Linked DNA regions of Pleurocapsa sp. PCC 7327. The protein of the gene in region 1 binds, or shares a complex with, the protein of each later gene. Links are inferred from orthologs where the notes say so. Each region holds a gene or a part of one and is shown in the gene's direction. Other genes may lie near its edges. The genes, in order: dnaB and dnaG.

Region 1 (15,579 bases):
CATAAAGACACAATTCTTATTGAGGCATCCTCATTTCTAGAGGAACCACGGGTTCTATCACGGTGAAATAATCTACAAAGTTGTTACCGAAGACGTGGAAACTGAACCAGAACGAGGAGTGTAGCTACTAGGGACAAGGCATGTAGAGACGCGATCGCTCGCGCCTCTAAAACTATCCAGATTCAATGCCTGGTAGATCGTGTCGAACAATGACCATTCGATCGCTTACCTCGTATTAGTTGACAGCGTAAGCAACCCTGAGCGCCCACACGATCAGGGCAGCGATCGTACCTAACACGAGTAATGCCGAGACAGCGACAACCGCAGGTTTGTCCGCTCCCTCGAATTTCATAATTCCACGATTTAGATCTGACATAGAAGCTTGGCTCCTTTCTCAGGTTAAACGCGCGATAAAATACTATTCCTCGTCCAGATTAGCGAAGATTAGCCCTCATTGGGCGAACAATAAAAAGATTTAATAACTGCTTTAGCTTTGTTGCAACAGCGCGATCGCGTCGCTGATGATTGGCTACCTATCAAACCAGGGATTGCTAGGAAAAAACCTGTCACTCCGAGGCTTGCGGACATCTTTATTTATACTAGATGAGAGATAGAAGTAGCGCCAGCCCAGTATAGGAGTATATCAAGTATATCAAAGATTCAAATGACAGAATTTTTTCCTCAGATTTCTAACAACTCTCTTCCCCCTCAAAATATAGAGGCTGAGGAATCTATTCTAGGCGGAATTTTACTCGATCCAGAAGCGATCGGACGGGTTGTCGATGTGCTTTTGCCAGAAGCTTTCTATGTAAAAGCACATCAGGATATTTATGAAGCTGCCCTGAAGCTTCACGCGCAGGGCAAACCGACGGATTTAATGACAGTTACCAGTTGGCTGCAAGACTGCCACCTGCTAGAGCGAGTCGGCGGGACGATGAAATTAGTTCAGTTACTAGATCGTACTGTATCGGCTGTCAATATCGATCGCTATGCGGCATTGGTAATGGATAAATACCTGCGCCGTCAATTGATTTCAGCAGGACACGAAATCGTCGATTTGGGTTACGATACGGCAACCGAATTAGATATCGTTTTAGATGAATCAGAGAAGAAAATTTTTCGCCTGACTCAAAAGCGTCCTCAAGAAGGTTTGATCCCTATTGGCGATACTTTAGTTCAAACCTTGAACGATATTGAAAAACTGCATCAAAAAGTTGCTCAGCCGGGAATTCCTTGCGGTTTTTACGATTTGGATGCTATGACTAGCGGTTTTCAGCGTTCCGATCTTATTATTATTGCTGGAAGACCGTCAATGGGGAAAACCAGCTTTGCTCTTAATATCGCTCATAATGTTGCCAAACAAAATCTTCCAGTTGCTATCTTTAGCTTAGAAATGTCTAAAGAACAGCTAGCCTTAAGATTGCTAGCTAGCGAAGCAGGAATTGAAAGTAATAAATTGCGATCGGGGCGACTTTCTCAGAAAGAATTAGAACCTTTATTTGAAGCTTTAGGAACGCTTTCTAGTCTACCCATTTTTATCGATGATACTGCCAATGCGACAGTCATGCAAATGCGATCGCAAGTCCGTCGCCTGCAAACAGAACATAAAGGAGAAATAGGATTAGTTTTAATCGATTACCTCCAATTAATGGAAGGAAGCGGCAGCGATAATCGCGTACAAGAATTGTCGAGAATTACCCGTTCTCTCAAAGGATTGGCACGGGAAGTTCAGACGCCTGTTATTGCTTTATCCCAACTCAGTCGCGCCGTCGAATCGCGAACTAATAAGCGTCCGATGATGTCAGATTTAAGAGAATCGGGTTCGATCGAACAAGATGCAGATTTAATTATTATGTTGTATCGCGATGAATATTATCATCCAGACACCCCCGATCGCGGCATATCAGAAGTTATCGTTACCAAACATAGAAATGGGCCTACAGGCACTGTCAAACTGTTATTCCAGCCCGAATTAACTAAGTTTCTTAACTTACAAAGAAAACAACCTTATTAATTTGCATCAAAACTATTAGAGCGTCAATGAAAAAAAATTGGTTGGTTTGGAAAAGAAGACAAACTTCTCTCACTCATCAAAGATGGTTTCAATTGCTACTAGCTATCCTCTTAATTATTGGGATTTTTTTTCACTTCTTCAATCTCGATAAAAAACTCTATTGGCACGATGAAGCCTATACTTCTATGCGAGCAGCTGGCTATACTCGTACAGAACTCGATCGCGATCTATTTCCAGATAGTTTACTTTCAGTTGAGGACTTACAAAAAGCTCAGCAAATTAAGCCAGGAAGTACATTTAAAGATACAATTAACTCTCTTGTCATAGAAGATCCGCAGCATCCACCTTTGTATTTTTTAATGGCTCGTTTTTGGATGCAAAGCTTCGGCAGTTCTCTGACAGCATCGCGAACTTTACCCGTATTGATTAGTCTTTTATCATTACCATTAATCTATCTTTTATCCCTAGAATTATTTTCTTCAAAACTAGCTGCCATACTCGCGACAATTTTTTTAGCTCTCTCTCCTTGCGATATTCTTTTTGCTCAAACGGCGCGACAATATAGTTTACTAACATTGACAGTAATTGCTAGTAGTTTAGTGCTTTTAAAAGCCTTAAAAATTTCTAACTGGAAAACTTGGAGTCTCTATACTGTAGTCTGTACGGTTGGATTTTATACCCATCCCTTTTTTATTTTGACGCTAATCGGTCATACCGTCTTTCTTCTTGGTGTTTGGTTATTTGATAAGTTAGAAATCAAAAAAATCTTATCATTTGGATTGGCGATCGCTGCTACGGCTATTCTTTATAGTCCTTGGATATTTGTCCTTACTACTAACTATCAACGTGCCTTAAATACGACTGACTGGGCGCGTTTGAGGGTCGAGTTATCTTATTTAATTAAACTCTGGACTTTGAGTTTTACTTCTCTATTTGTCGATCTAGATTTTGGCTTTGATAATATCCAAACTTACGCCATAAGATTTCCGTTTGTTTTACTTATTCTTTTCTCTGCTTATGCTGTCTGTCGCCAAACAAAGCAATCGACTTGGCTATTTATTATTACAGCAATTTTTGTTCCTTTCTTGTTACTCGCACTGCCAGATTTAATCTCAGGAGGAAAGCGCTCCGCCGTAACTCGCTATCTCCTTCCTAGCTTTCCAGGCGTGCAATTAGCTGTCGGTTATTTAATGGCTCGATTACTTATCAAAGGAAAACAATTTTGGCGAATAATTTTTGCGGCGATAATGTCAGTTACTATTTATTCCTGTACGCTTAATGCTTTAGCCGATACTTCTTGGAGCAAAGATTTGAGCTTTCATAATTGGGAAGTTGCTAGAACAATCAATGCGAGTTCGTCACCCTTACTAATTAGCGATCGCGGCGACGATTGGACTAATCTTGGCGACTTACTTTCTTTAGGTTATATACTCGATTCCGACGTTCGCCTCGCATTGTTTAGTTATCCGACTAATCCAGAAAAAGTTCGGGAAATCTTGGCAGAAAATCAATCTGAAGTATTTGTTTTTCGTCCGAGTACAAAACTATTTTCTGCTATAGAAAAAGCGGGAGGTAAACTCGAAACTGTTTCAGTGCAAGGTAGGCTTTTGAAGCTTAGTTCTCAATCTTAAATCTTTATCTAGATTGCTTTTTGATAACTGAAGAATTCATTCATTCCCCCTCTCTAGTTATAGCTAAGTAGATTTAGGCAAAAGTACTTTTGCTTTCTTATTCGACCAAATTAAAAATACTATCGGTCGCAGTAAAATTTTTATTAGAAGCCAAAGCGATCGCAGTTCTCCTGGCGCATCTCGGCGCTGCCACTGTTCTGGATGACAAAAGAGAATATCTACTAAACGTCGATAGCGATCGAGATCGAGCGTTTCAAATTTAACTCGTACTCTTAGCATTTTTTTGGTCAAATTAGTATAAATCAGTTGCGCTTGCAGCTTTAATCCTTCTTCAGGAATTTCTAAGGTTAAAATGCTGCTTAAATCGACAGGTTGCTTCAATTCGATTTCAGCCCCTATTTCGGAGAGTTTGGTCATCGTGCCGCAGACAGTCCCTTCGCTGCTGGTTAAGCGTACCTTATGCTGAACGGGCAACCATTCATAAATGTCTGTTTTGGGAACGTCTAGCAAACCTAATAAAGCAACGCCAAGAATAATTAGGTTGTAAACATCCCAAACTAAAATCAGACTGAAACCATTCGTATGAGTAGAATCGAGCAGCCCTAAACTACTACAAAAACTGATAGAAATTCCAACAAAAAATACGATCAAAGGTAAGGCTAGCGACCAATTATACTGACTTTTATGTCTAAAAATCCCTTTTGGCGTCACTCTAAACCCTTGTCCGAAGGGATTGAGCATGACTTTGATAATCGTAATAAATAGGGGAAAACACGATGGAATCGCATAGACGTCGGAGAAGATTAAAGAACGCGATCGCAAGTTTAACCAAGAAAAAGCAGTTAACTGGAGAAAATAATAAGGAACGAAGAAATAAAGCATTTCTTGCATGCTGACGACAAGCGGCTCAATGCTAAAGAAAGTGTAGAGGATCGGCAGCATTAGGAAAAACAAACGAGGAATAATCGCAAACCAAGTCAAAAATCCTTCTAAATGCGCCAATCTTTGTCGTAAGCTCAACCCTGGTATCGTGAAAGGATTAGAATCGATAAAAAGTCCCTGTAGCGTACCCCGCGCCCAACGGATTCTCTGAACGATATGGGCAGCCATGCTTTCGGCTGCCAATCCCGCACTCAAGTTTTCATTGAGATATACTAATTCGTAACCTTTTGCCGACAGGCGAATCCCCGTGTAGTAATCTTCGCTAATCGAATCCGTCACGAAACCGCCGACTTCTAAAAGAGCGCTACGCTTGACGATAAAAGAGGTTCCCGAACAAACGACGCTACCCGCACCATCCTTAATCAATTGAACTTGGCGATAAAAAATTTCTTCTTCAGAAGGTAAAATCTTTTCTAATCCTAAATTGATAGCAATGGGATCGCTATTGTAAAAACTTTGCGGCGTTTGAACTAAAGCAATTTTGTTATTTTGAAAAAAACCTACCGTGCGCGTCAAAAAGTTTTTGGCGGGGATAAAATCGGCATCGAAAACAGCAATCAATTCTCCTTTAGTTTTTTGAATGGCATTGTTTAAGTTGCCAGCTTTTGCAAAATGGTTTTTTACTCGCGAAATGTAATAACAGCCTAGTTCTTTAGCTAATTTTCTAATTTCTGGTCTTTTGGTATCATCTAATAAATAAACTTTTTTGTTAGAATAATCTATAGCTTGACAACCAATAATCGTTCGCCGCAAAACAAATTCTGGTTCGTTATAAGTAGGAATTAAAATATCGACTGAAGGAAAGTAGGTGCCATCTTGGACGGCTTGACTGTATCGGTCGGCTTCGCGACGGCGATCTTTGATATCTAGCATTAAATATAGCTGGATGGTTCCTCCGGCAACCACCATCATTTCTAGGAACAGTAAGGCAAGACTAAAAATCCCATCGAGGGGGTTGGAGAGATTTAGCGTAGAGAACAATCGCCATAGGATATAGCGAAGGGTTAAAGCCAGTAAAATACATACAACTATCGTCCGCGACCAAGGTTTGGGTTGGGGCGATAACTTCATGATTGTGTATACAATACTAAAGAGAATTATTGTCGGAAATAATAAAAAATAGGGATTGCTAAACTCCGGTACGGCTAACCAAAAAGGAGGATTTTCTTGCCAGAAATACAACCGTTCAAAAAGTTCTGAAATCGTTCTTTCCTCAAGAAACCAGGCAGTTGCGATCGCTCCGAAAAACCCTATTATTCCTAAAAGGACTAGCGTGGCTGTCCGCAGTGGCAGTATTGAATTACTCGGTTCGGCAATGGGTTTAAAGATTTGCATGATAAACGGCAAATTAATAATTAACAGTGAAGTATTGGGGAATTAATTATAGATGTCAACTCCCATTTTGCCTATGACACCTCAAGCTGATTTAGCATCAGTTAGTCAGTAACGTTGCTGTCAATTTTACACTTCTTAATAAGAAATTCGGTTAAATCTTGCCCAAAAGCTTTTACTCTTCTGCCTTCGGTAAGAGTTTGACAATAGGTTGTTTTCATGCATGTCAGTCTATAGAGAAAATAAACTTTCTAGTTGTTCTATCCCAAATCTTGACTCAAACGAAGCCGTGTGACTTCTCAAGAACAAAATAGATAGTCGTTGAAGTAAACTATATCGAGAGCTGGACTTTTTTCTCCTGTGTCCCTCCCAAATCCCCAGATTTTTACACAATAATGGTAAAAGGCAAAAAAGCGTATATTTTTAGATAAAGCTAACGCCCATCGCTTTAAACGAGTCGCATTAACCTATGAATTGACCCATGAATAGTTCCTTCCTCAATCGCCTTCGCAGTCCAGAACGTCCCGTCCTCATCTTCGACGGTGCCATGGGAACTAACCTGCAAATGCAAAATTTGACCGCAGAAGACTTTGGCGGTTCTCAATATGAAGGATGCAACGAGTATCTGGTACACACCAAACCAGAAGCTGTAGAGGCGGTACATCGAGGCTTTTTAGAGGCGGGTGCGGACGTAATTGAAACCGATACTTTTGGCGGAACTTCCATTGTATTGGCAGAATACGACTTGGCAGACAAGGCTTATTATCTCAACAAAACTGCCGCCCAACTAGCCAAGCGAGTCGCCGCAGAATATTCCACGCCTGAAAAACCTCGCTTTGTGGCGGGTTCAATGGGACCGGGAACCAAACTGCCAACGTTGGGACATATTGACTTCGATACGCTTAAAAATGCCTATGTCGAACAAGCAGAAGGACTTTATGACGGCGGAGTTGACTTATTCGTCGTCGAAACTTGCCAGGATGTCCTACAAATTAAAGCGGCGCTAAATGCCATAGAAGAAGTTTTTCTCAAAAAAAGCGATCGCATTCCGCTCATGGTTTCTGTCACTATGGAACAACAGGGAACTATGCTCATCGGAACGGAAATTGGCGCGGCGTTAGCGATTTTAGAACGCTATCCCATCGATATTTTGGGTCTCAATTGCGCGACGGGACCCGATTTAATGAAACCTCATATCAGATATCTCTCCGAAAATTCTCCCTTCATTATCTCTTGTATTCCCAATGCAGGATTGCCAGAAAACCTCGGCGGTAAAGCACACTACCGATTGACTCCGATGGAGTTGAGAATGGCATTGATGCACTTTGTCGAAGATTTGGGAGTACAAATCATTGGGGGTTGTTGCGGAACTCGTTTCGATCATATCCGACACCTCGCCGAGATGGCGAAGGATTTAAAACCCAAAGAACGTCATCCTCACTACGAACCATCGGCGGCATCAATTTACACCACCCAACCTTATATCCAAGACAATTCTTTCCTAATTATTGGAGAAAGATTGAATGCCAGCGGTTCTAAAAAATGCCGCGATTTGTTAAATGCAGAAGACTGGGATGGTTTGGTTTCTCTGGCAAAATCTCAGGTCAAAGAAGGCGCACACGTTCTCGATGTTAACGTAGATTACGTGGGAAGAGATGGCGTGCGCGATATGCGCCAATTGGTCTCTCGTTTAGTTAATAATATCACCTTGCCACTGATGTTAGACTCGACAGAATGGCAAAAAATGGAGGCAGGATTAAAAGTTGCTGGCGGGAAGTGCATTCTCAATTCCACTAACTATGAAGATGGCGAAGAAAGATTTTTAAAAGTCTTAGAATTAGCCAAAAAATATGGTGCTGGCGTCGTTATTGGCACTATCGATGAAGAAGGAATGGGAAGAACGGCAGATAAGAAATTTGAAATTGCCAAACGGGCCTATCATGCTGCTGTTGAATATGGAATTCCGCCTCGCGAAATCTTTTTCGATACGCTAGTTTTGCCTGTTTCTACGGGGATTGAAGAAGACAGAGAAAATGGCAAAGCAACCATCGAAGCTGTTCGCCGCATTCGTCAAGAATTTCCAGAATGCCATATCGTTTTAGGGGTTTCTAACGTTTCTTTCGGTTTAAATCCTGCCGCACGTCAAGTACTCAATTCAGTTTTCTTGCACGAAGCAATGCAAGCTGGTTTGGATAGCGCGATTGTCAGCGCTAGTAAGATTTTACCCCTCTCTAAAATTGAACCAGAACATCAAGAAGTTTGTCGAGATTTAATTTACGATCGCCGTAAGTTTGAAGGAGAGATCTGCGTTTACGATCCTCTCACTAAGCTAACCGAATTATTTGCTGGAAAAACCACTAAACGCGATAAGTCCGCTGAAGCTAATTTACCTGTAGAAGAAAGGCTAACGCGCCACATTATCGACGGCGAACGAATCGGTTTAGAAGAAGCTTTAGAAGAAGCACTCAAGCAATATTCTCCACTAGAGATTATTAATACCTTCCTGTTGGATGGAATGAAAGTTGTAGGAGAATTATTTGGTTCGGGACAAATGCAGTTACCATTTGTGTTGCAGTCCGCACAAACAATGAAAGCTGCGGTAGCGTATTTAGAACCTTTCATGGAAAAATCAGACACCAATGGAGGTACTAAAGGAACGTTTGTCATTGCAACGGTAAAAGGCGATGTTCACGACATTGGTAAAAATTTAGTCGATATCATTCTTTCTAACAATGGCTATAAAGTTATTAATCTAGGAATTAAACAACCAGTAGAAAATATTATTCAAGCTTATAGAGAACACAACGCCGATTGTATCGCCATGAGTGGTTTATTGGTAAAATCGACGGCGTTTATGAAGGAGAATTTAGAGGTATTTAACGAACAAGGCATTACCGTTCCTGTTATTTTAGGCGGTGCGGCACTAACGCCAAAATTTGTTTATGAGGATTGTCAAAATACCTATAAAGGTCGAGTCGTTTACGGAAAAGATGCCTTTGCCGACCTTCACTTCATGGATAAATTAATGCCTGCAAAAGCCGCAAATCAATGGGACGATATTCAAGGATTTTTAGGCGAATATGCTGAAGAGAATGGCAAAGGAAAACATCAAGAAGCTGAATCAGAATCTCAAGTTAATCCCGATACTTTAATTATCGATAAAGCAGATAGACAAGAAGCAGAATCCCAAAAAATAGATACTAGACGTTCTGAAGCAGTAGAAGTTAATATCAATCGTCCTACACCGCCATTCTGGGGAACAAAAATTTTACATCCAGGAGAAATTTCTCTTGAGGAAGTCTTCTGGTATTTGGATCTGCAAGCTTTATTTGTCGGACAGTGGCAATTTCGAAAACCAAAAGAACAATCGCGGGAAGAATACGATCGCTTTTTAGCCGAGAAGGTTTATCCTATTTTAGAAGAGTGGAAGCAACGAATTATTAAAGAGAATTTGTTGTATCCGACAGTAATTTATGGCTATTTCCCCTGTCAGTCTGAGGGAAATACTTTATTGGTTTACGATCCAGAAGTTATTACAACAGAGGGAAAGATACCAGATAATTTGGCACCCATTGCGACATTTGAGTTCCCGCGTCAAAGATCTGGTCGTCGCCTCTGCATCGCCGATTTCTTTGCACCCAAAGACTCTGGTATTATCGATGTCTTCCCCATGCAGGCGGTGACGGTTGGAGAAATTGCTACGGAATATGCCAAGAAGCTATTTGATGGCAATGAATACACAAATTATCTCTACTATCACGGTATGGCAGTACAAACGGCGGAAGCGCTAGCAGAATGGACGCATGCCAGGATACGGCGGGAATTAGGATTTGGCGATAAAGAACCGAATAATATTCGCGATGTCCTGCAACAACGCTATCAGGGATCTCGTTACAGCTTTGGTTATCCTGCTTGTCCGAATATTGCAGATCAGTATAAGCAGTTGGAGTTGTTGAAATGCGATCGCATTAATATGTATATGGATGAAAGCGAGCAATTATATCCCGAACAGTCTACGACGGCGATTATTACTTATCATCCGGTAGCGAAGTATTTTAGTGCTTAATGTGATGGCAATACCTGATTATCAAACAATTATGCTACCTCTTCTTAATCCTCTTCTTAATTATGCAAGCGATCGAGACAAGAGCATTCGCTTCGTGAAGCCATCTCTTAAACATTAAAATCTCGCCAAGAAATAAATTTCTTGGCTAACAGCATAAGTCCATTAAAATAGACTAAAAGCCTTATTTAGTCATCATTTAGTCCTAGAGGCGAGGACTTTTGCGATCGAGCTTGGGAATTCATTCCCTTGTTGAGTGAAGCGTAGGTGAAAGATCTGAGCTAAGCAAAAACCCCGAAGCTATTAATGTTAGGTTTCTAGAGAAATTTGATGAATTTATTGAGTTTCAATAATTAAAAAAAGAACAAATAGATCTAATTATTTATCTGAATTATCAATAGGAAACACTTTCATTTGTTTCCAAAAATACTGTCCTAGCTTTTCTAAATCGTTAAGCTGCAACAAACCCAAACGAATTGCGTGCTCGTTAATTTGGACGTTTTTTCTAGATTTTTTTCAATCAAACCGCTCATAGTTTTTGGTTAAGTAATCTATACCTGGCGCGGCGAGTAGGAGCTTTAGATGAGAGGGCGATCGCTAGTAGCAATGAGGAGGAGAAGATTAAGCTCTTAGCCTTTAAAATTCCTCATGTGCCAAGACATTAATTTCTTGGCTAATATACCAAGTTTACTGAAGTGGACTCTTTATCAATTTGTGCAACAGAACTATTTCCTGACTCGATAACCGATGTCGCGTCGGCAGTACTTGCCTGCAAATTCGATGCAATCTACGGCTTGGTAAACGCGAGCGATCGCATTTGCAAACGTATCTCCCGTTGCAGTTACGCCGAGAACGCGACCGCCGTCAGTAACGAGTTGCCTGTTTTGGAGTTTCGTTCCCGCATGAAAGACAATTGCGCCTGATGCTTCGGCTTTATCTATTCCCGCGATCGCCATTCCTTTTGCATACGCTCCCGGATATCCGGCAGAAGCTATGACTACGCATACTGCACTGCCTGCTTTCCAGCGCAGCGGCGGGAAGTCGGCTAGTCGTTTTTCTGTGCAAGCGAGGAGCAGTTCGTCTAGAGGAGTCTCTAACAGAGGAAGAATAGCTTGCGTTTCTGGATCGCCAAAGCGACAATTGAATTCTAGTACTTTAGGCTCGCCTTGAGGCGAAATCATCAAGCCCGCATAAAGAACGCCTCGATAGTCGATTCCTCGACGGCGCAAGGCTTCAACAGTCGGTTTGAGGATGTCTTGCTCGATCTGCTGCATTAATTCTGGCGTAGCTATAGGAGCTGGGGCATAAGCGCCCATTCCTCCCGTATTGCTGCCCGTATCGCCTTCCCCAATGCGCTTGTGGTCTTGTGCCGGGAGTAGGAAACGGACGGTAAAACCGTCAGTTAGCGCGAGTACTGAGACTTCTTCGCCTAGCAAATACTCTTCAACGATTAGCTTGGTAAAGCCTTCTCGAAATAAAGTATCGATCGCAGCTTGCGCTTCTTCTACAGTAGCTGCTACGATAACTCCTTTTCCGGCTGCCAATCCGTCGGCTTTGACGACAATCGGCGCACCCTGTTGGGCAATGTAGGTTTTAGCGGCTTCGGCTTCTGTAAAGGTAGCCGATTTAGCAGTGGGCACGCCAGCTTCTTCCATCAATGCCTTTGCCCAAGACTTGCTCGCTTCGATTTGTGCTCCCGCTTGAGTGGGACCGAAGACTTTAATCTTATCGCGTTGGAGGCGATCGGCAATTCCCAGAGACAGAGGGAATTCCGGTCCGACTACCACCAAATCGATTCCTCTTTCTTGGGCGATGCGAGCGATGCTGTCGAAATCGTCTACCGATACCGCAATATTCTGACAGCCTTTTAGCCCTGCCGTGCCACCGTTACCCGGAGTGCAAATACAGCTTTCTACCTGGGGAGATTGTAGCAGTTTCCAGGCTAAAGCGTGTTCCCGACCCCCATTTCCAACAACTAGAACTTTCACCCTGCGCGATCTGTCTAACGTTTCATCTTTTAAGATTATCAGGGTTTTGGATAAGATAGAGGCGATCGCACCATAAATTCGTCGATCTACCAAAAGCGCGATCGCGCTCCAACCTTTGAAGCCAACCCCCTTTGTGTTCTAAACTGGATCGTGCCAACCCAAATTCATCTTTCATTCCAATGCCTGCTCTAACAACTTCTCGCACTAGCCTGAGCTTTCCTTTAACTGCCGTTGTCGGACAAGAAGCCATCAAACTCGCTCTGCTATTGGCTGCCGTCGATCCGGGATTGGGAGGGGTGGCGATCGCGGGTCGTCGGGGGACGGCAAAATCGGTATTAGCACGGGGAATTCACGCCCTACTGCCGCCGATTGAAGTCATTAAAGGCAGCCCTTTTAATTGCGATCCGGCTAACCCGGACGAATGGGACGACAAAACGCAGCAATTGTATGGGAATGCGGCAGAAATTCCTACTGAAGTCATTCCTGCGCCTTTCGTACAAATTCCTTTAGGCGTGACAGAAGATCGACTGTTGGGATCGGTAGATGTGGAAGAGTCGGTCAAACGAGGGGAACCCATCTTTCAACCCGGATTGCTGGCAGAGGCGCACCGAGGCGTGTTGTACGTCGATGAGATTAACTTGCTCGACGACCAAATTGCCAATCAACTGCTAACCGTTTTAAGCGAAGGGCGCAATCAGATCGAACGGGAAGGGATTAGCTTTCAGCATCCATGCAAACCTATCTTAATTGCCACCTACAATCCAGAAGAAGGGGCGCTGCGAGAGCATTTACTCGATCGCATCGCGATCGCGCTTTCGGCGGATGGCGTGTTAAATTTAGACCAGCGAGTGGAAGCCATTAATCACGCGATCGCCTACGCCAATTCTCCCCAAGCTTTTATCGAGCAGTATGCTGGCGAGATAGACGACCTTAAAACCGAGATTATTCTGGCGCGGGAATGGTTGAAAGATGTCAAGATTAGCCGCGACCAGATTGCCTATCTCGTTGAAGAAGCCATTCGCGGCGGGGTAGAAGGACATCGGGCGGAAATTTTTGCCGTGCGAGTTGCCAAAGCCGCCGCCGCCCTAGAAGGACGCGATCGCGTTACGGCAGAAGACTTGCGAAGGGCAGTAGAATTCGTTATCGTGCCCAGGGCAACTCTACTGCAACCGCCACCGGAAGAGGCTCCCCCACCGCCTCCACCGCCTCAAGAACAGCCCAAAGACGAATCGCAACAAGACCAAGAGGAGCGAGAAGAGGAAAACCCAGAAGAACCCGAACAAGAACCCCCAGGCATCCCAGAGGAATTCGTTTTCGATCCCGAAGGAGTCGTTCTCGATCCCGCCGTGCTTTACTTCGCGCAGATGGCGCAGCGACAAGGGAAATCGGGAAGCCGCAGCTTGATTTTTTCGGAGGATCGAGGGCGCTATATCAAGCCGATGCTGCCCAAGGGCAAGGTCAAACGCATCGCGGTAGATGCCACCCTGCGGGCGGCTGCCCCCTACCAAAAAGCCCGCCGCTTGCGCCATCGGGATCGCAAGGTGATTATAGAAGAAGGGGATATCCGGTCAAAGCGACTCGCCAGAAAAGCGGGGGCATTGATCGTATTTGTGGTGGATGCTTCCGGTTCGATGGCCCTCAATCGCATGCAGTCGGCAAAAGGCGCAGTTTTGCGATTGCTTGCTGAAGCATACGAGAATCGCGACCAAGTTGCCTTGATTCCCTTCCGAGGCGAAAGGGCAGAGGTCTTGTTGCCGCCGACTCGTTCGATTGCTTTAGCGCGACGGCGCTTAGAAACCTTGCCCTGTGGCGGAGGTTCTCCTTTAGCCCACGGTTTGACGCAGGCGGTACACGTGGGGATGAATGCCAAGTTGTCTGGCGATATCGGTCAAGTGGTCATCGTGGCGATTACTGACGGACGAGGAAATATTCCCTTGGCGAGATCGCTGGGCGAACCCTTACCTGAAGGAGAAAAGCCAGATATCAAGGGAGAGTTGTTAGAAATTGCTGCCAAGCTTCGTGCCCTGGGGATGAAGCTGTTAGTCATCGATACGGAAAGCAAGTTCGTATCGACTGGATTTGCCAAGGAGATAGCACTCAAAGCAGGTGGCAAATATTATCACCTGCCTAAAGCCAACGAACGCGCGATCGCGCAGATGGCTAAAGGCGCGATCGCGTCTCTATAAATTGGTTTAACGCCCCCCAGGCAGGTCGAGAAAAAGAATTGCCATAATCAGAGCAAGAGTGACGAAGGGGACGACAGCAAAAACGAATAAGATTATGGGGGTCAACTGAGGATTTCTCAAGATTAGGTCGAGAGGAGTTCTGAAATTTGAGAACTTTTCTGAGTTTTTCATCTTCGTTCCCCTACTGCTAGTAAGAGATCTATGCTTCTAATTTATCGGCTGGCGCTTTTGTAGGATTCGGTGCGAATCAATTCTTATAAAAGAGGGGAAAGAATCATCCAAGCTTTAATTAGGTTTCCCTGCATGAGGGCGGCAATGCCATTTAACGCCTGAATTTCGCGGTCATCGGGTTTGAGTTCTAGGGCAGGTTGAAGTACCTTCTGTGCTGCTTTGGGTTGCCAGTCATAGAGATAGACAAAGGCAAGATAGGCATGAGCGTAGGCGTTGTTTGGATCGAGTTGTACGAGATTTTTTAAAGCCGCGATCGCGCTGGGCGCATCTTCTTGCAAAACTCTAGCTAAAACTAACCCATAAGTCCAATCCAATTTTTTGTCTCCAATTGGAGACATTTTCGTCAAACGATATTCTAAAGTCTGTGCTGCTTGCTCTAAATAGTCTTGAATGGGATCGTATTGATTCAGGCGTGCAACTTGCTCGAACACGGGTGCCAAGCCTTTCGGTCCTTTTTGTAAATTTAACGCTAGTTTTCTCAATTGCGTGACCAAATCTAATTCTGGTGCGGGTACGGCAGGCGCATTGGGGTCGATCGCAATGGTGGCTGGGGGAACGGTTAAGGGATAGGTTTCTCCCGTGGCGCGATTGAGATAGGTAGCAGTGAGGATATAATCGCCCCCCGCGACTTCTGCATCAGGAAGCATGGCAGTCTGTTCGATGACGCGAAAAGCTTGACTGGTAGCATTGGATTGTCCCGAATATAAAGTTCCCATGCCAATGCCGCGATCGTGCAGCCAAAAAGAATTCGAGTTAGATTGTGAAATTTCCTTTGGAATCCAAGTCAACAATACTAAACCCGATTCTAATTGTTCCCAGGAACCCGACCACTCGTAGGTAATAGGGACGGGAACGCCAGGAGGAACTCTAGTAGGAACGATGACGCGATCTAAGTACACCTTTTCCCTCGTTTGAGAGAGGGGTTCGACGGTAACGGAAGGCGATCGCCGATGATAAAGCTTGAGAGTAGTATCATCTGGCAATTGCCAACTTTGCTGGAGACGAAAGGCTGGATTAGTCTCTAAACGGTTAGCGAAGGCTAATTGTGCTTCTCGTGCCATGCCATTATCGCCTGTTTTGGCCAGCAACCAATCGAGCGATCGCTCGTCCTGCGCCACTTGTTCTACACTAGAACCGAGTTCTCGTCCGTATACCTGACGTTTTTCTAGTGCCCCAAAATAGTTGAGCGTAT
Region 2 (15,661 bases), 2.9 Mb from region 1 along the record:
CTACAATTAAGATTTTGAGTGTATCCTTCATTCCTGCTCACGGCATTTCACACAGCATCCAATACTTATTTAGAGCCGATACGACCTCTATAAATTTAGAAAACGTAACGGGTTTGAGAATATAGCCTGCCACACTCAAGTTGTAGGCTTCTAACTTATCTCTGTCTTCATCAGAGGTTGTCAAAACAATTACTGGTATCGCCTTCAGTTGAGGGTCAGCTCGCAGCTCATGGAGGAATTCCAACCCATTCATTTGAGGCATATTGAGATCTAGCAGAATGAGACGGCGTTTTGGAGGAACCACCGGAGGTTCTCCATCTTGGGAGCGCAACATTGCCAAAGCCTTTAATCCGTTCTCGGCTATGTAAAGGGGATTGGCGATCTGGTTTTTTTTAAATGCTCGCCGGACGTTCATCACGTCAACTTCGTCGTCTTCTACTAGCAAAATGTTAATCGTTCTATCCTCCATTCATTTGCCGCCATTGCGTTACCGTTTGTTTTTATTTAACCACGGTAACAGTTACGGCATAATCGTCAATAATGCTAAAGCATTCTTTACTTAAATGTCTTCAGCTATTGGTACAAATTACTACAACTAGCTATCTATGTCTTAAGTTAGAAATTGACGCTTTTAGTCATGGTCTATCATCTCGTTTGAATCCTTATCATTAAAGTTAGTTTTGGGAAATTAGAAGGGAAAGCGCGATCGCTCCAAGTCTATTTGAAAACCGATAGTTACGCTGCCACAGCGTCAGCCGGTCGGAGCAGTCGGTTCTTGTCTCGAACTAAATATTGCGAGATATTATTCTGCTAGTTTTTTTTGGCTTAGCTCTGCCTTACAATAGATAGGCGTTACATGATTTTTCATTTTTTCTGAAACATCAAAACAAACGCATCTGCCAAAAGAATTTCTTAAGGCTCAGCCCGTCTCTTACTTTTGATAGATGAAATTAACCAAATCGATCTTTCACGATGATAAAAGCATTGTCTGTCGGAAGTAATAACACTTTGATTTTTAGCAGCTAATAAGTTTAGTAATGAGTGAAATTCGCGTTGTTATCATCGAAGACCACGATCTAAGCCGGATCGGTTTAAGTGCTGCTTTGCAGCAAGTTGAAGATATTAAAGTTGTTGGCGAGGCAGCCAATGGTCGTCAAGGGCTACAAATTCTAGCAACAACCAAGCCGGATGTCGCGGTAGTCGATATCGGGTTGCCGGATATCGATGGGATCGCAGTGACGCAGCGGCTCAAGCAGTCTCAGGACAATGCTGACGCAGCGCGAACCAAAGTTCTCATCTTGACAATGCACAAAAGCGAGAACTCTGTCATGGCGGCTTTTGCAGCTGGCGCCGACTCATACAGTCTCAAGGATGTGAGTTTGGAGAATCTGGTACGAGCGATTCGGACGACAAATGAAGGGAATGCCTGGATCGATCCAACGATTGCCCGTATCGTTCTCAAGCAAACTCGACAGCCCATTCCTAACGAGCCTCCCAAAACCGTCGAGGAGCGATCGCTGGCAAATACAAGAACGATTAGCTCTCTAGATACAGAAGCTCAGCAGATGATCGAAACTTATCCCTTGACCGATCGAGAACTGGAAGTTTTAGAGCTAATTGTTGCTGGTTGTAATAACCTGCAAATCGCCGAAAAGCTGTACATTACCGTCGGCACGGTTAAGACTCACGTCCGCAACATTCTTAACAAGCTATGTGCTGACGATCGCACCCAAGCAGCAGTCCGCGCCCTGCGCTCTGGTTTAGTAGAATAAATAATTAACGTTGTTAGATTTATTTTTCTTTCCTAAAAAACATTTCACAGATGAAAGCCGCTCTTAATTTTTACGAATCTATGAGCGGCGTTTTGCTTCTATTCAGTTCCTCGATCGAAAATTTAAAAGGCTTTAGTCAAGCGATTTTTTAACTTCGTCTTTAATGTTTTCTACGGAGTGCCTAGCTGCTGCTTCGGCTTGCTTAGCTTTTCCCTCAGCTTTATCTTTAGGATCGCCCGTAACTTCTCCTACCGTTTCTTGAACTTTCCCTTCAACATTTTTAAGAGTTGCTTCAACTCTATTTTCGGTACTCATGTGAATAACTCCTTTTTTTTATTAGTTATTTTTTGTTTTTGACAATTATAAAAATAAATGGTAATGCGAAAGTAAATCTTCCAACTAAAGGAATAAGATTAATAAAATAAGAATCTTTCTAAAGAGATAAAGTTACAGAAGTTGCTATACTGAGACCCGCACCCTGGTTGAGTGACAGAACTCAAATCGCCCTCACCCCAACCCCTCTCCCACTCTAGGAGAGGGGCTTTCAACCTAAGACTTTTGCCTGAAGTCCCTTCACCCCTTATGGGAGAAGGGATTTAGGGATAAAGGGACGGTAAGTCAGGAAATTCATTTCCTGACAGCTACATCAGTGTTAAGGTTAGAAATCTTCCGCCTCTTCTAACTTTATAGAACCGTTTCCATAGATATGCAAGTTAGATCTTGAAAATTTAGTTGGAGGAAGATATGATTCTTCCTCATTCAGAATGATTGGCGATAAGCTTTAATTGAAAAAAATCTATTTTCATCAGAAAAAGCGATCGCTCTCGAAAATCTTTTTTCTGGATGCGAGTTAGAGATACTCCGTCGTTTCGCGGTAGAGCCTCGACGGACGACTTGAGTAGGCGAACTTCTTTGCCCACCGCGTTCTCCTCTAACTTCGTGAGAATCGCTCTCGCTTTCTGGCTTGTATCTATCTAAGGAGAGGTGGATTGGTTAGAGTCATCTTGCTCGTTGTGGCTGCGGTTGTAGGCTTATTAATCGCCATTGAGATAGGATTGAGGGTTTTATTGGGTTTGGGCGATCGCCCCATTTATATCCCAGACGAAGAAATAGGGTATTTGCTCGCCCCCAATCAAAAAATGCGTCGCTTTGGCAATCGAATTTTTATCAATCGCTATTCCATGCGCAGCGACGAGTTGGCAGACGTTCGCCCTGCCGCTACTTTACGGATACTCTTATTGGGAGATTCGATCGCCAATGGTGCTTGGTGGACCGATCAAGCGCAAACGATTTCTGCCGCGATCGCGCAACAATTACAAGCTAACCTACCTCAGCCTTTCCAAACGGTAGAAGTTCTCAATGCTTCGGCGAATTCTTGGGGACCTCGCAATCAGTTAGCTTATCTCAAGCGTTTCGGCACCTTTGACTCGCAAATCATCGTTTTACTGCTCAATACCGACGACTTGTTTGCGACTGCGCCGACTCCTTTGCTAGTCGGACGCGATCCTAACTACCCCGATCGCAAACCCAACTCGGCAATCGGAGAATTGTTAGAGCGCGTTTTCGTCCGTCCCCAGCCGATTCCTGGTATGGCCAAAGTTTATCAAGAGAAAGGCGATCGCGTCAGTCATAACCTGGTGGCAATTGAAAACATCCACGCGATTGCTTGCCAAAATCGCGCCCAATTCCTTCTCGCGATCGCGCCGCTGCTTAGGGAAGTAGACGGAACCGCACCCAGGGAGTACGAACAAAAGGCCAGATCTCGCTTGAAAGCGTTTGTCCAAACTCGGAAGATTACCTTTGTCGATTTTTTACCGCTATTCAAACACAGCGACCGCCCAACCTTCTTATATCGCGATCGCATTCATCTGACCCCCGATGGCAACCGACTGGTAAGCGATACCCTTGCTCAATTGATTTTGGCTTTTTGATTCCCCCTATCCTCCCCTGAGAAGGGGGTTGGGAGGATCTGAGATCTTGCACCATTCTCAACAACTGCTGTTGTCATTAATTTTCCGGCCGAGCAAAAAGTCTTCTAAAGAAGACCCAATAGGAATTTCAGTCGATTTTAATCGAGTTGCGCTTTGAGCCTAGAACTTTAGTTCTAGGCGTTGATGCTTTGGATTTAAGAAATCGTCACCATCGGCGCGTTAACTGGGTAATTCCAACTCGACTGCTGCCAAGCTTGACCGTCTAGTGCCATTTGTTCGATCGAACTAGCCAAACGCAGCGCTTTGAGTGCCTGTTCGCCGCCGACGGAGGGTTGATTGCCGCCGCGCACGCAGTTGACGAAATGTTCCAATTCGGCGTGAAGTGGCTCGATATTGCTAGTATAAACTTTTTCAATCAAACCATCCTGTCGATAGAGTACTTGTCCGTAGTCCGTCGTGTAGTTAGCCGTTGTTTGGCGATGAATCAAAATTTCATTGTTAAGAAAATCTGCTTCTGTCAGGGAATTCTTACAATGAGCGGATAAACGACGAATTTTGCGATGGGTGACTTTGCTAGCAGTCAACGTTGCTACGATGCCATTGCTAAACCCTAACGTCGCGGTCACGTAATCGAGATAGCCAGAATCGGCAGCGCGACTGCCGCTGGCATTTAGTTTGACTACCGGTGCGGCGACGAGATCCATCAGGAGATCGACATCGTGGATCATTAAATCTAGGACGACAGAAACGTCATTAGCGCGATCCGAGTAGGGACTCATCCGATGAAATTCTAAAGCCAGTAATTCCTCGGTTTTGAGGACTTTACTCAACTCCTGAAAGGCAGGATTGAAACGTTCGATATGTCCGACTTGTAGGATGCAATTAGATTCTGCTGCCGCATTGACTAAAGATTCTGCCTCAGCAATGCTAGCCGCGATCGGTTTTTCAATTAAAGTATGGATGCCAGCATGCAGACAATCGATGCCTACCTGATAGTGCAATTTCGTGGGTACGGCAATACAGACGGCATCTACATAAGGTAACAGGTCTAGATAATTTTCAAAAAAACGAACCCGATATTTACTAGCCGTATCTAAACCTCGCTCGACGTTAATATCGGAGATTCCTACTAACTCAATATCTTTAAGCAGGCTAAGTACGCGGGTATGATGTTGTCCCATATTGCCTACACCGATAACGCCGACGCGAATTGGCTGGAATTGGCTTCTGGGTATTTTTATCCGTTGGTGTCTTTCTGACATCCGCAATTTTACTCCTTTCGACTCCACCACCACATTTGATTTAGGCAATTGTGCCTTTGTGCCTCTAAAACCATCAAGATACTATCATAGCTATTCCACTCGCGATGAATTTCAATATACTTAGTCGTCCTAGAATTTCTCTCATTCCTCAAAAATAAAAGTTGTTTATCGATCGCTGAGGAGTTGTCTGGGATCTTGAAGATTTTTCTGAAATTTTTTAAGGAAATGATGGTTGTAACATGGGCGAGCGCTTAATTTTTGTGGAAATTTATTAATTATTGTTGGAATTACTTTACATGGCAATCTTATATGATTTGTGAGCGGCGCGAGCATGTTGCTTGCACTTCCTAGTTGAAGTACTAAGCAAGCGTTGAACTTAGAAGAATCCTTTGAATCGCAAACAAAGACCAAACCTTCAAGGATAATAACAATAGCAATTAGGCGCTCCTGTGAAAAACGCTCGCTCGAACATCGATGGAAGTTCCTCGCCTTCATCCAGACACGATCGAAGAGGTCAAACAACGGGTTGATATTTATGATGTCATCTCGGAGTATGTCGTGCTGCGCAAGCGCGGAAAGGATTTTGTAGGCTTATGTCCCTTCCACGACGAGAAAACGCCCAGTTTTAGCGTCAGTCCCAGCAAACAAATGTACTATTGCTTTGGCTGTCAAGTGGGGGGAAATGCCATCAAATTTTTGATGGAGCACAGAAAGCAATCCTTCAGCGAGGTCGTTCTCGATCTGGCAAGAAGACATCAAATCTCGATTAAAACGCTAGAACCCGAACAAAGACAGGAACTTCAGCGTCAACTATCTCTGCGCGAGCAACTTTACGAAGTTTTGGCGCTGACGGCGAGTTTTTATCAACATGCTCTCCGACAGCCACAAGGCGAAGTTGCCCTCGATTATTTAAAACGCGATCGCAACTTGAGCGAGGAAACGATTGGGCAATTTCAGTTGGGATATGCCCCCGCCGGATGGGAAACCCTCTACCGCTATCTAGTAGAACAAAAACGCTATCCCATCGCCATTGTAGAACAAGCCGGACTCATCAAACCGCGCAAGACGGGGAATGGGTATTACGATGTATTTCGCGATCGCGTGACGATTCCTATCTGCGACACCCAGGGGCGAATCATCGGTTTCGGGAGTCGAACTTTAGGCGCAGAAGAACCAAAATACCTTAATTCTCCAGAAACGCCTCTATTTGATAAAAGTAAGACCCTATTTGCCCTCGATAAAGCTCGCAATAGCATTGGCAAAGACGAGCGCGCGATCGTTGTCGAAGGATATTTCGACGCGATCGCGCTTCACGCAGCAGGTATTACCAATGTAGTCGCCTCATTGGGAACGGCTCTTACCCAAGACCAGATCCGACTCCTGATACGCTACACCGAATCGAAGCGAGTTATCTTTAATTTCGATGCCGATAACGCCGGAACCCAAGCCACGCATCGCGCTATTAGCGAGATCGAACCTCTTGTGGATGCGGGGCTAGTGCAGATCGGGATTCTCAATCTTCCGGGTAGCAAGGATGCGGACGAATTTCTCAAATCCAGTGCCGATGCAGTAGATACCTATCGCCAACTCATTCAATCTGCGCCTCTATGGTTCGATTGGCAAATTCAGCAACTGATCCGAGGGCGCGATCTCAAGCAAGCCGACCAATTCGAGCGAGTAGCGCAAAATATGGTCAAATTGCTCGATCGACTCGAAGATAGCAATCTACGCAGTTATTACCTTCGCTACTGTGCCGAAATTCTCAGCCAGGGAGATTCCCGAACGATTTCCCTGCACCTCAACAGTTTGCTGGCTCAAATTAAGAAACCCAAACGGCAATTTGCACCCAAAGCCAAACGAACCGTCCAGTCTCCCCCTCTCGTTCTTGCCGAGAAAAGCCTCCTCGACGAAGCAGAAGCCGATCTCTTGGGAATTTATCTACATTGTCCCGAATACCGAAGCGCGATCGTCGAGGCGCTAGAAGAAACAGAATTGTTCTTTAGTCTGCCTCACCATCGCCTTTTGTGGCAGCAGATTATGGAATTGCGCGAAGTTAGCAGCGATCGCCTGATTTCGCAACTACAAGACCGTCTCGTTCAATTTCCCGAACAGGCGAATCAACTATCTCATCTGTTTCAGATTACGGAGACCAAACAGTGGGAAGATAGCACTCGCGCGCCGATTATGATTCGCACGGCGATCGCATCTCTAGAACAAGTCGCTCAAGAAAAATACCGCCGCTACTGTCTTCAACAACTGCAACGACTCGATCCAGCCCAGGAAGCCGAACAAATGCACTATTTCTATCAGGAGATTCAAAATACGACCCAGCGCATTCGAGAATTAGAGAAGCTGCGGCATTGCGAAGGCTAATATCAATTCGTAAAACTAACGGATTGCAGATCGCTAACTTCCCTCACGCACATTTTGGTAACTGTACGTCAAAATTAAAGTATATCTTAATAAAATTTTGCGTTCGTTGATTTTTGAATGCTGAGTATCTCAACCGGACAAACACTGCCTCAAGTTCCTCGAATCATTACACCTTTACCAGGTCCTCGCGCCCAGGAACTGATCGAACGCGATCGCGCCGTATCTTCTCCTTCCTATACTCGCGGCTACCCCTTGGTGGTGGCTAGAGGAGAAGGATCTACGATCGAAGATGTAGATGGCAACGTCTTTTTAGATCTGACGGCGGGAATTGCCGTAACAGCCACCGGGCACGCCCATCCTCAGGTCGTTCGAGCTATCGCCGAACAAGCGAGCCAACTAATACACATGTCGGGGACAGATTTTTACTACGCCCCAATGGTAGAGTTGGCGGAGATGCTCGCAGAACGTGCCCCTTTCCCCAAACCCGAACAAGGGGCACGCGCCCGCGTTTTCTTTACCAATTCTGGCGCGGAATCTACCGAAGGTGCAATCAAATTGGCTCGCTACTATACGGGGCGATCGCGTCTGATTGCCTTTTTGGGAGGCTTTCACGGACGCACCTATGGAGCCATGTCGCTGACGGGTTCTAAAGCCGTTCAGAGAAAAGGATTTGGACCTCTACTTCCCGGCGTTACCCATATCCCTTACGGCACCCATGCCAGCTTGGACTATCTCGAAAAAAACCTTTTTACTTCGATAGTGCCGCCAGAAGAAGTGGCTGCGGTTATCGTCGAACCCATCCAAGGCGAAGGCGGTTATATCGTACCGGAGGATGGCTTTCTAGAACGCCTGCGCCAAATCTGCGATCGCCATGGCATTCTGATGATAGTCGATGAAGTACAGTCGGGAATGGGACGCACGGGGAAATTATTGGCGATCGAACATTGGGGAGTCATGCCCGATATCGTTACCCTCGCTAAAGGGATTGCTAGCGGACTGCCTCTCGGTGCTATCTTAGCGCGACCAGAATTAATGACTTGGCCCCCCGGTTCTCATGCCAGCACTTTTGGCGGCAATCCAGTGGCTTGTGCGGCAGGTAAAGTTACCCTAGAGCTATTGGAAGAAGGGTTAATAGAAAATGCTCGCCACAGAGGAGAAGAGTTGCTCTGTGGTTTAACGCAACTCGCCCAAAAATGCGATCGCGTTTCTCTACCTCGCGGGAAAGGATTGATGGTTGCGATCGATTTATTTGATGACGATGGCAACTTAGATCCCAATCTGCGAAATTGGCTCGTAGACGAAGCATTTTGTCGGGGGCTGTTGCTTCTCGGTTGCGGTAAGGCAGCAATTCGCTTTTGTCCGCCCTTGATAATTACTAGCGAACAGATTCAAGTGGCGTTAGACATTCTCGCCCAATTATTAACAGAAATCCCATGAAACAAGCACAAATCGCCCGCCAACTGTGGGAACGCCTATGGCAAGATTACAGCCGTCGCGTCGAGTATGCTCGCGTCTATCAATCGATAATAGAAGAAGCAGGCGGCGCGATCGCTAACGATCATATCGCTTTTCGTTCCCTGCGCTTAACCCTCGATCGCCCGATGGGAAAAATTAACTTGGGCATTCCCTATATTGCTGATATTGCAGAAGCGTTAGGCTACGAAGTCGCTGGTGAATACGAATTTCCCGATCGATATCTCTCTGCCCGTCACTACCACCATCCCGAACAAGATCGGTTTGACTTACCCAAACTTTTCATCAGCGAACTGGTGGTGGATACATTACCCGATTCCATTGTTCGACAAATCGAAGCAACCGTTAGTTCTGGCAACTTTTTTGATTTAGAGTTCCTCAAACCCAAGATTGAAGCTACATCTACCGATGCAGAGATCGAACAAATTGCTACGGTTCTCCAAACCGCCTTTATTCGCCCTTGGGAACCTCCCAAGCGATCGCTAGTCGAATCAGTTAACCAAGTTTCTCAATACGGTGCCTGGGTTCTTTTGCATGGCTATGCAGTCAATCACTTTACAGGCTATATTAACCGCCAGCATACCCTTCAATATCCCGATATCGAAAGTACGGCTCGCGCTTTGGCACAACGAGGTGTCCCGATGAAAGATGCGATCGAAGGCAGTCGGGGAAGCGGTTTGCGACAAACAGCTACCCAAGCAGTCACAGAATTAGTTGACGTTTGGGACGATGCTAAGGGCGAACTGTCTCAAATTCCGTGGACGTATGCTTATTATGAGATAGCCGAGCGAAATTTTATTGAAATTTCTCCCGGAAAAACTGCCTTGTTTGAAGGATTTCTCAATACACAGGCAAAGAATTTATTTGAGATGACGAGGAGATCGGAGGACAGTAATCAGTAATCAGTTGGTTATTAGTAGATTCACTCACTCATCGGAAAATTGCCAGCAGGAAATATGCTCTACATCCGTGCTACTGCAATAGGAACAAACTGCTTCAAAAGAGGAGTCTATCCACTCGGCATCGCAGGTACGGCAGTGGCAAAAAATGTTATTGCGATTAGTAATTTCGATTTTCGATCGCCATTTCCGTAATTCTGCTGAATCTAGTGCTAAGTTATTGCCTGGCATCTGATTCCTTGAATTCAAAGAGGCTGATTTTTGAGTGTTTAAGCAATTAAGATGGCATTGCCCATTATTAGGAATCGTAGTCTTTTTTTTCACTCTGGCGATCGCGTCTTCAGTTAGAAGTGAAACGCCTCAACAAAAAGGCGATCCTGCCGCACCGAATGAAGCATTAGATTTGAAGCCAGAAATCATCGAAGAAAGCTCCGTTTTGAAGCGATGGTTACAAGAAATTCCCAACGTTTCCGAAGATATTGACGGCGATCCCAGCTTTCGGACGCGCATCCGGTTAGGTTATTCTCAGTTTCCATCTTCTAGCGATGCAGGCGGATTGATTATCGGGGTAGAAGATATTTTTATTGGGAGAACCGGATTGACGTTTAGTGGAGATTATCAAGCGTCTTTTAATGGCGATCGCGAATCAGTCGGCGGCAATTTACACTATTATGTATTGCCTTTAGGAAGTTATTTTAATCTTGCTCCAGTCCTGGGATATCGCTATATCAACAGTGGCGACTATTCTACTGATGGAGTCAATGTTGGGATCCGGTTAATGTTGTCTTTATCGCGTACTGGTGCTGCCGATATTTCTCTAACTCAGAGTTTTGTCTCCCCTGGCGATAGCGAAGAAGTCGGAATGACGACGCTTTCTGTCGGTTATGCGATCGCGAAGAATGTACGATTATCTGCCGATATTCAACAACAAAATTCAACTCAAGACAAAGATAGTCGAGTCGGGATTGTTATTGAATGGATGCCTTAATAAATACCAGGGTTATTTCATTCTGATTGCAGTTACTAAGTACAGGCACTCTACATGACATTCTCTATTTTGGGGACAACCTGGGAGCTACTTCTCAAGCAACCAACAAAATTAATATAACATAACCAATTATTGAAGCCAATAGTATTTCTTGAGTTCTATCCAAAACGATATAGAGAAGTTTAAATACAAGGCGATCGCTTCGATCTCCCAAGCCTTTCTTGGTCGGGTACGAGAAATAAATTTGCTTGTAGTTTTTTCCCGATTTGTTTTTGAATTCTCGTCGAGCTTGTTGAAGTTTTTGAATTTTAGATTTGCGATCGCTTAAGGTTAGCGATCTAATTAAAAATCCTCTAACTCTGGTCTTTTGTTTATTCATTTAAAACTTAGCTTTATCATCTGCCCATCCTGAATAAGTTTACTACGGTTACTACGATCGGTTATTCGATTAGTTCTGTAGAGAAATCGTATTTTTAAGAAAAAATGTTACTTTAGATAGAAGAATAAATATGCAAATTTAGAAAGAGAGAGATTATCGAAAAAAAAAGAAAAATATAAAATTACCTTAAAACTATTTATTTATGCAATCAATCTTAAATCGAGCCAGTCTCTTATGACATCAGCTGACGCATCGTTTTCAGTATGTAAAAATTTTATACAAGTATAAGAAAAACTCAGTAGGGACACTGAGTTTGAATTGATGAAACGATGTTTAAGTAGGCAGGCATAAATAAACGTAAAATATAAAAGTAGTAAACACCTCAAGATTATGAGCAATGCCATCTTCTTAATTAAATAACGAAGCCAGAAAAGATTGAGATCAGAAATTATTCAACTTTGTTGGTTTAATTCTGCCTACCTACTTACGTCAACAACAAGGGACTTTCATCCAACTAAAAAGACAAGCATGGTATTTACTAACCAATTTAAAGAGTTTAGAAGAAGCAATAAAAGCTTATAAACGGCGAGTCGGGATTGAAGCAATGTTTAAGGATTGTAAAACGGGTGAATATAATTTAGAAGGGTCTAAAGCCTCAATAGAAAGATTAACTCGCTTAGTTTTATTGATGGCGTTCGCGAAGCGTGCCGGAGGCAATCTCGCCTACACGAGTTCAACCTTAAAAGGCAAAATAATTACAGCGAAGGGACAACAACAATACATCGGTCGCTTGAGAAAGATTAAACAATCTTTGACTCCAAACAGTAATTTTTGGCTCGGATTATATGGAGATGTCTGGATAATAACAAGAGAATTCGTTGCCCCTAGGGGAGAAGAATTGATGAGACTTAACTCAATAAGCTCCCATTTTATCAGAGAGGGATAAGAGCTATGAACATTATACAGCAAGCTTTCTAGCTGAGTTGCCACCCCGTCAGATAGTAGGGATTTGTCAATTCATCCGTGGGAGGATTGTCTGAAAAGATCCCGTCCCAATAAGCATCCTTACCAATCTCAACGGCACCAAAAATATTAGGAATCGCGCAAGAGGCTAGATCCAAAAATCAATTAATCGCTGCCAAACTGGATTATCGCCTTTTTTCAGAGCATACCAGATCGGAGCCGCACAGATGGCTCCCCCTGAAGTTCCACTTAAACTAACGATCTCGAACTTATCTTGAATGTTATTCTCAAAAAGTGCTTTCAATGCCCCAGCCGTAAAAGCAGCTTGACCTCCTTCTCCTTGGTAAGCGATCGCAATTCTAGTCTTCATGAAAATGGGACTCCCGATAAAAGCTTTCTCGCAATCGAGAGAATTGTAAAATATAAATCATAAAACTTGTCAGCAAAATCTTTATTCAATTTTGTATATAGTTTGCATAGCTAAAAATCAATTTTTTATCAAAATTCTTGCGTTGAAAACTTTATAACACGTATTCTTATTCTTATGGTAGAAATTAAGCGACTGACAAGACTAATGTATTTTTTTATATAATTACGACCAACGCTTAGCCAACAATCAAATTCCATGTTAGAAGCATTCATCTTCGCCACAATATTGTGTGGATTTTTCGGCATTATCCTTAAAAAAAATCTAGTGATGAAGATCGTCTCTATGGATGTTATGAGTACAGGAGCGATCGCCTATTACGTATTGATTGCGTCGCGAGATGGCTTATTTACACCAATTATTTCGGATGTCAAAAATGTCGCTTACTCCGATCCAGTTCCCCAGGCAGTTATTTTAACAGCAATTGTCATTGGTTTTTCGATTCAGGCTCTCATGCTTGTGGGTGTTATGAAGTTGGCACGGGATAATCCCACTTTAGAAAGTAGCGAAATCGAGAAGAGCAATACTCCATGACTAACAACATTACGATCGCCTGGCTCGTCTTACCCTTTTTTATCGGATTTACGCTTTATCTGCTGCCCAGACTCGATCGCTATCTAGCACTAGGGGTAGCATTCGTTTCGGCAGGATATGCCTTAGAGCTATTTTTCGAGGAATCACCCTTAAAGCTAAAGCTACTAGATAATTTTGGCGTTACTTTAGTAGCCGATCGATTGAGTGGTTTCTTTATCCTCACCAATGCCCTAGTAACCGCAGCTGTCCTACTCTACTGTTGGCGTAGCGGAAAGAAGGCTTTTTTTTATATGCAGACCATTATTCTGCATGGCAGTGTTAATGCCACCTTTATCTGTGCAGATTTGATCAGTTTATACGTGGCTTTAGAGGTAATCAGTATTGCGGCGTTTCTCTTAATTGCCTATCCCCGTACCGATCGATCGATCTGGGTAGCATTACGCTATCTGTTTGTTAGTAACACGGCAATGCTTTTTTATCTGGTGGGGGCGGTACTAATCTATCAGGCGCATCATTCCTTTCATTTTGCCGGTTTGCGCGGTTCTCCGCCAGAAGCGATCGCGCTTATTTTTCTCGGACTCTTGGTAAAAGGGGGCATCTTTGTATCGGGATTGTGGCTACCGTTGACCCACTCCGAATCAGAAACTCCAGTATCGGCGATGCTGTCGGGAGTAGTGGTCAAAGCAGGAGTTTTTCCGCTAGTGCGTTGCGCGCTGCTGTTAGAGGAAATCGATCCCATTGTCAGGTTTTTTGGGGTTGGGACAGCACTACTGGGCGTATTTTATGCCGTGTTTGAAAAAGATACTAAGCGGATGTTGGCATTTCACACGGTTTCCCAGTTAGGTTTTGTTTTGGCTGCCCCAGTCGTAGGCGGGTTTTATGCCTTAACCCACGGTTTGGTTAAATCCGCCCTGTTCTTGATCGCTGGTATTCTGCCAAGCCGTAATTTTAAGGAACTGCAACATCAGCCCATCGCTACCCCAATCTGGATTGCCCTGGTTATCGCCAGCTTTTCTATATCTGGCTTTCCCCTCTTGTCTGGTTTTGGGGCTAAAGTTTTGACCACTAAGAGTTTGTTGCCTTGGCAGGTTGTTGGGATGAATCTTGCCGCACTGGGAACTGCCATCTCCTTTGCTAAATTTATTTTTCTGCCCCATGAGAGGATTGAGAAAAAAGAAGAGGTACAATCTGGTTTTTGGTGGGCAATGACGATCTTACTCGGCGGATTAATTGCAGCCAACATTGTATATTACGAAGCTTATACCGTAAACAATATCGTCAAACCGCTAGTAACTATTGCTATTGGCTGGTTGGCATATATTTTGTTTTTTAAACAGACGGGGATTAAATTATCCCGTGCGATCGAGCAATTCGACCATCAGATCGGGCTGATGAGTCTGATGTTAATCTTTCTCTTCTGGATGGTTTGGGCATGAGATCGAGTGCGATTGCATACAGATAATTAAATTAAAAGAGAGTGGAAGAGGTGGAGGTAGTCGAATGCAGCGAAGGATCTCAAGGGTTTGGAAGTAGAGGAAGAAAAGAAAAAAATCTTGCGATCGTACCTTAACTTTTAACTGATTAGACGAACTTGATATGATTAGATATCTGGATTTAATATTACGACTGGCAATCTGGTTTTTGCTCACCGCCGATGCGAGCTTGGCAAATATTATTATCGGTGTTGGTATCGCATTACTCTTGCCCCGCAGCCATACTGCCCCAGGAGCATTAAAAGATTGGCTGCGAACGTTGTGGGAGATTGTTGTTGCGATTCCCAAAGCATATCTTGAGGCTGTGGAAATCATCTTCCGTCCCCACAATCACGAAGATGTCACGATGGAGCGAGTCAAACCCCAACGGACGCCGGGACTCATATTTCTAGATATATTTTTGATTACCTTTACTCCCAAAACCATTGTCTTGAAGTACCACGAAAAAGGCTGGTACGAAGTACACCGAGTGCGGCGGAGGCCACCCAGATGAGCCTACTCTTGATTACTATGATTCTGGCTCTACTGATCCCGATTTATGAAGCTTGCCAGGATGATGATATTTGGCAGAAGATGTTGGCATTTGCCAGTATTGCCACCAAAACCTCGATCGTGATTCTCATGGTATCCGTCCTGCGGGATGATTGGATGATTGGGGTGGTTGCGGTCATTATCCTCAGTGTGGGGAATGCGGGATTAATGCTGCTGGCACATTTAATCAAACGGATGAGCGAAATATGATCGATCTTTTAGGTTACATCTGTATCGGTATCGGAGTTATTTTCTGGTTCTGGGGAACTTTTCCTTTAATAGGTAACAAATCGGTATTATTTAAACTACACAGTTTGTCTGTTGCTGATACCTTGGGTTCGATGAGTATTGTTATTGGTTTGCTGCTGAAGATCCCCAGAGAGTGGCCACTGTTAATCTTGGCAATCATTACTTTGGCAATCTGGAATACAGTGCTGGGATATGTGTTGGCATACTGTTCCAGTAGCGGAGGCGACAATGACTGATAGCTATATCTATGTCATAACTGCTCTACTGCCGTTAACGGCTTGTATGTTGGTATGTCAGGTCAATCCCTATCATGCCCTAGTTATCCGAGGCATACTGGGAGCGGTAGCAGCGTTGGTGTATGCGGTTTTAGGAGCTGCGGATGTGGCT

What was found.
Region 2: the proteins of dnaB (region 1) and dnaG are in contact, whole or in part, in a crystal structure (PDB 2R6A), measured with the Geobacillus stearothermophilus proteins. The link is inferred for Pleurocapsa sp. PCC 7327 from one-to-one orthologs. Residues at the interface, in WP_033016901.1 of Geobacillus stearothermophilus: Ser13, Glu15, Ala16, Gln18, Glu91, Leu92, Asp94, Ala95, Val96, Pro97, Thr98, Ala99, Ala100, Asn101, Tyr104, Tyr105, Ile108; in WP_049624496.1 of Geobacillus stearothermophilus: Lys456, Leu457, Leu458, Pro459, Ala460, Asn463, Ala464, Leu467, Leu535, Leu536, Ile537, Ala538, Gln544, Glu545, Asp548, Tyr549, His552.

The regions. Positions count from the first base shown.
Region 1 is NC_019689.1:310,219-325,797, forward strand. What follows is about bases 1-2,839. They hold dnaB (replicative DNA helicase), read left to right. Parts: upstream 1-664; coding sequence 665-2,014; downstream 2,015-2,839. Other genes in these bases: PLE7327_RS24650 (hypothetical protein), read right to left, coding at 236-376; PLE7327_RS01310 (glycosyltransferase family 39 protein), read left to right, coding at 2,041-2,839. In the rest of the region: more of PLE7327_RS01310, read left to right, coding at 2,840-3,645; PLE7327_RS01315 (glycosyltransferase), read right to left, coding at 3,709-5,922; metH (methionine synthase), read left to right, coding at 6,401-9,985; purD (phosphoribosylamine--glycine ligase), read right to left, coding at 10,708-11,970; bchD (magnesium chelatase ATPase subunit D), read left to right, coding at 12,150-14,156; PLE7327_RS24655 (hypothetical protein), read right to left, coding at 14,163-14,327; PLE7327_RS01335 (phospholipid carrier-dependent glycosyltransferase), read right to left, coding at 14,411-15,579. UniProt on the Escherichia coli protein: The main replicative DNA helicase, it participates in initiation and elongation during chromosome replication. Travels ahead of the DNA replisome, separating dsDNA into templates for DNA synthesis.
Region 2 is NC_019689.1:3,237,221-3,252,881, forward strand. The notes cover bases 4,968-7,888. They hold dnaG (DNA primase), read left to right. Parts: upstream 4,968-5,439; coding sequence 5,440-7,338; downstream 7,339-7,888. Other genes in these bases: PLE7327_RS14510 (acetyl ornithine aminotransferase family protein), read left to right, coding at 7,456-7,888. Also shown: PLE7327_RS14475 (hybrid sensor histidine kinase/response regulator), read right to left, coding at 1-31; PLE7327_RS14480 (response regulator), read right to left, coding at 38-469; PLE7327_RS14485 (response regulator transcription factor), read left to right, coding at 1,038-1,772; PLE7327_RS14490 (CsbD family protein), read right to left, coding at 1,905-2,087; PLE7327_RS14495 (SGNH/GDSL hydrolase family protein), read left to right, coding at 2,762-3,703; PLE7327_RS14500 (Gfo/Idh/MocA family protein), read right to left, coding at 3,898-4,965; more of PLE7327_RS14510, read left to right, coding at 7,889-8,775; PLE7327_RS14515 (DUF1338 domain-containing protein), read left to right, coding at 8,772-9,713; PLE7327_RS23540 (hypothetical protein), read right to left, coding at 9,738-9,941; PLE7327_RS14520 (hypothetical protein), read left to right, coding at 9,976-10,698; PLE7327_RS14525 (hypothetical protein), read right to left, coding at 10,793-11,077; PLE7327_RS24890 (patatin-like phospholipase family protein), read right to left, coding at 12,052-12,198; PLE7327_RS14540 (cation:proton antiporter subunit C), read left to right, coding at 12,666-13,001; PLE7327_RS14545 (cation:proton antiporter), read left to right, coding at 12,998-14,437; PLE7327_RS14550 (Na+/H+ antiporter subunit E), read left to right, coding at 14,598-14,987; PLE7327_RS14555 (hypothetical protein), read left to right, coding at 14,984-15,235; and 2 more genes. UniProt on the Escherichia coli protein: RNA polymerase that catalyzes the synthesis of short RNA molecules used as primers for DNA polymerase during DNA replication.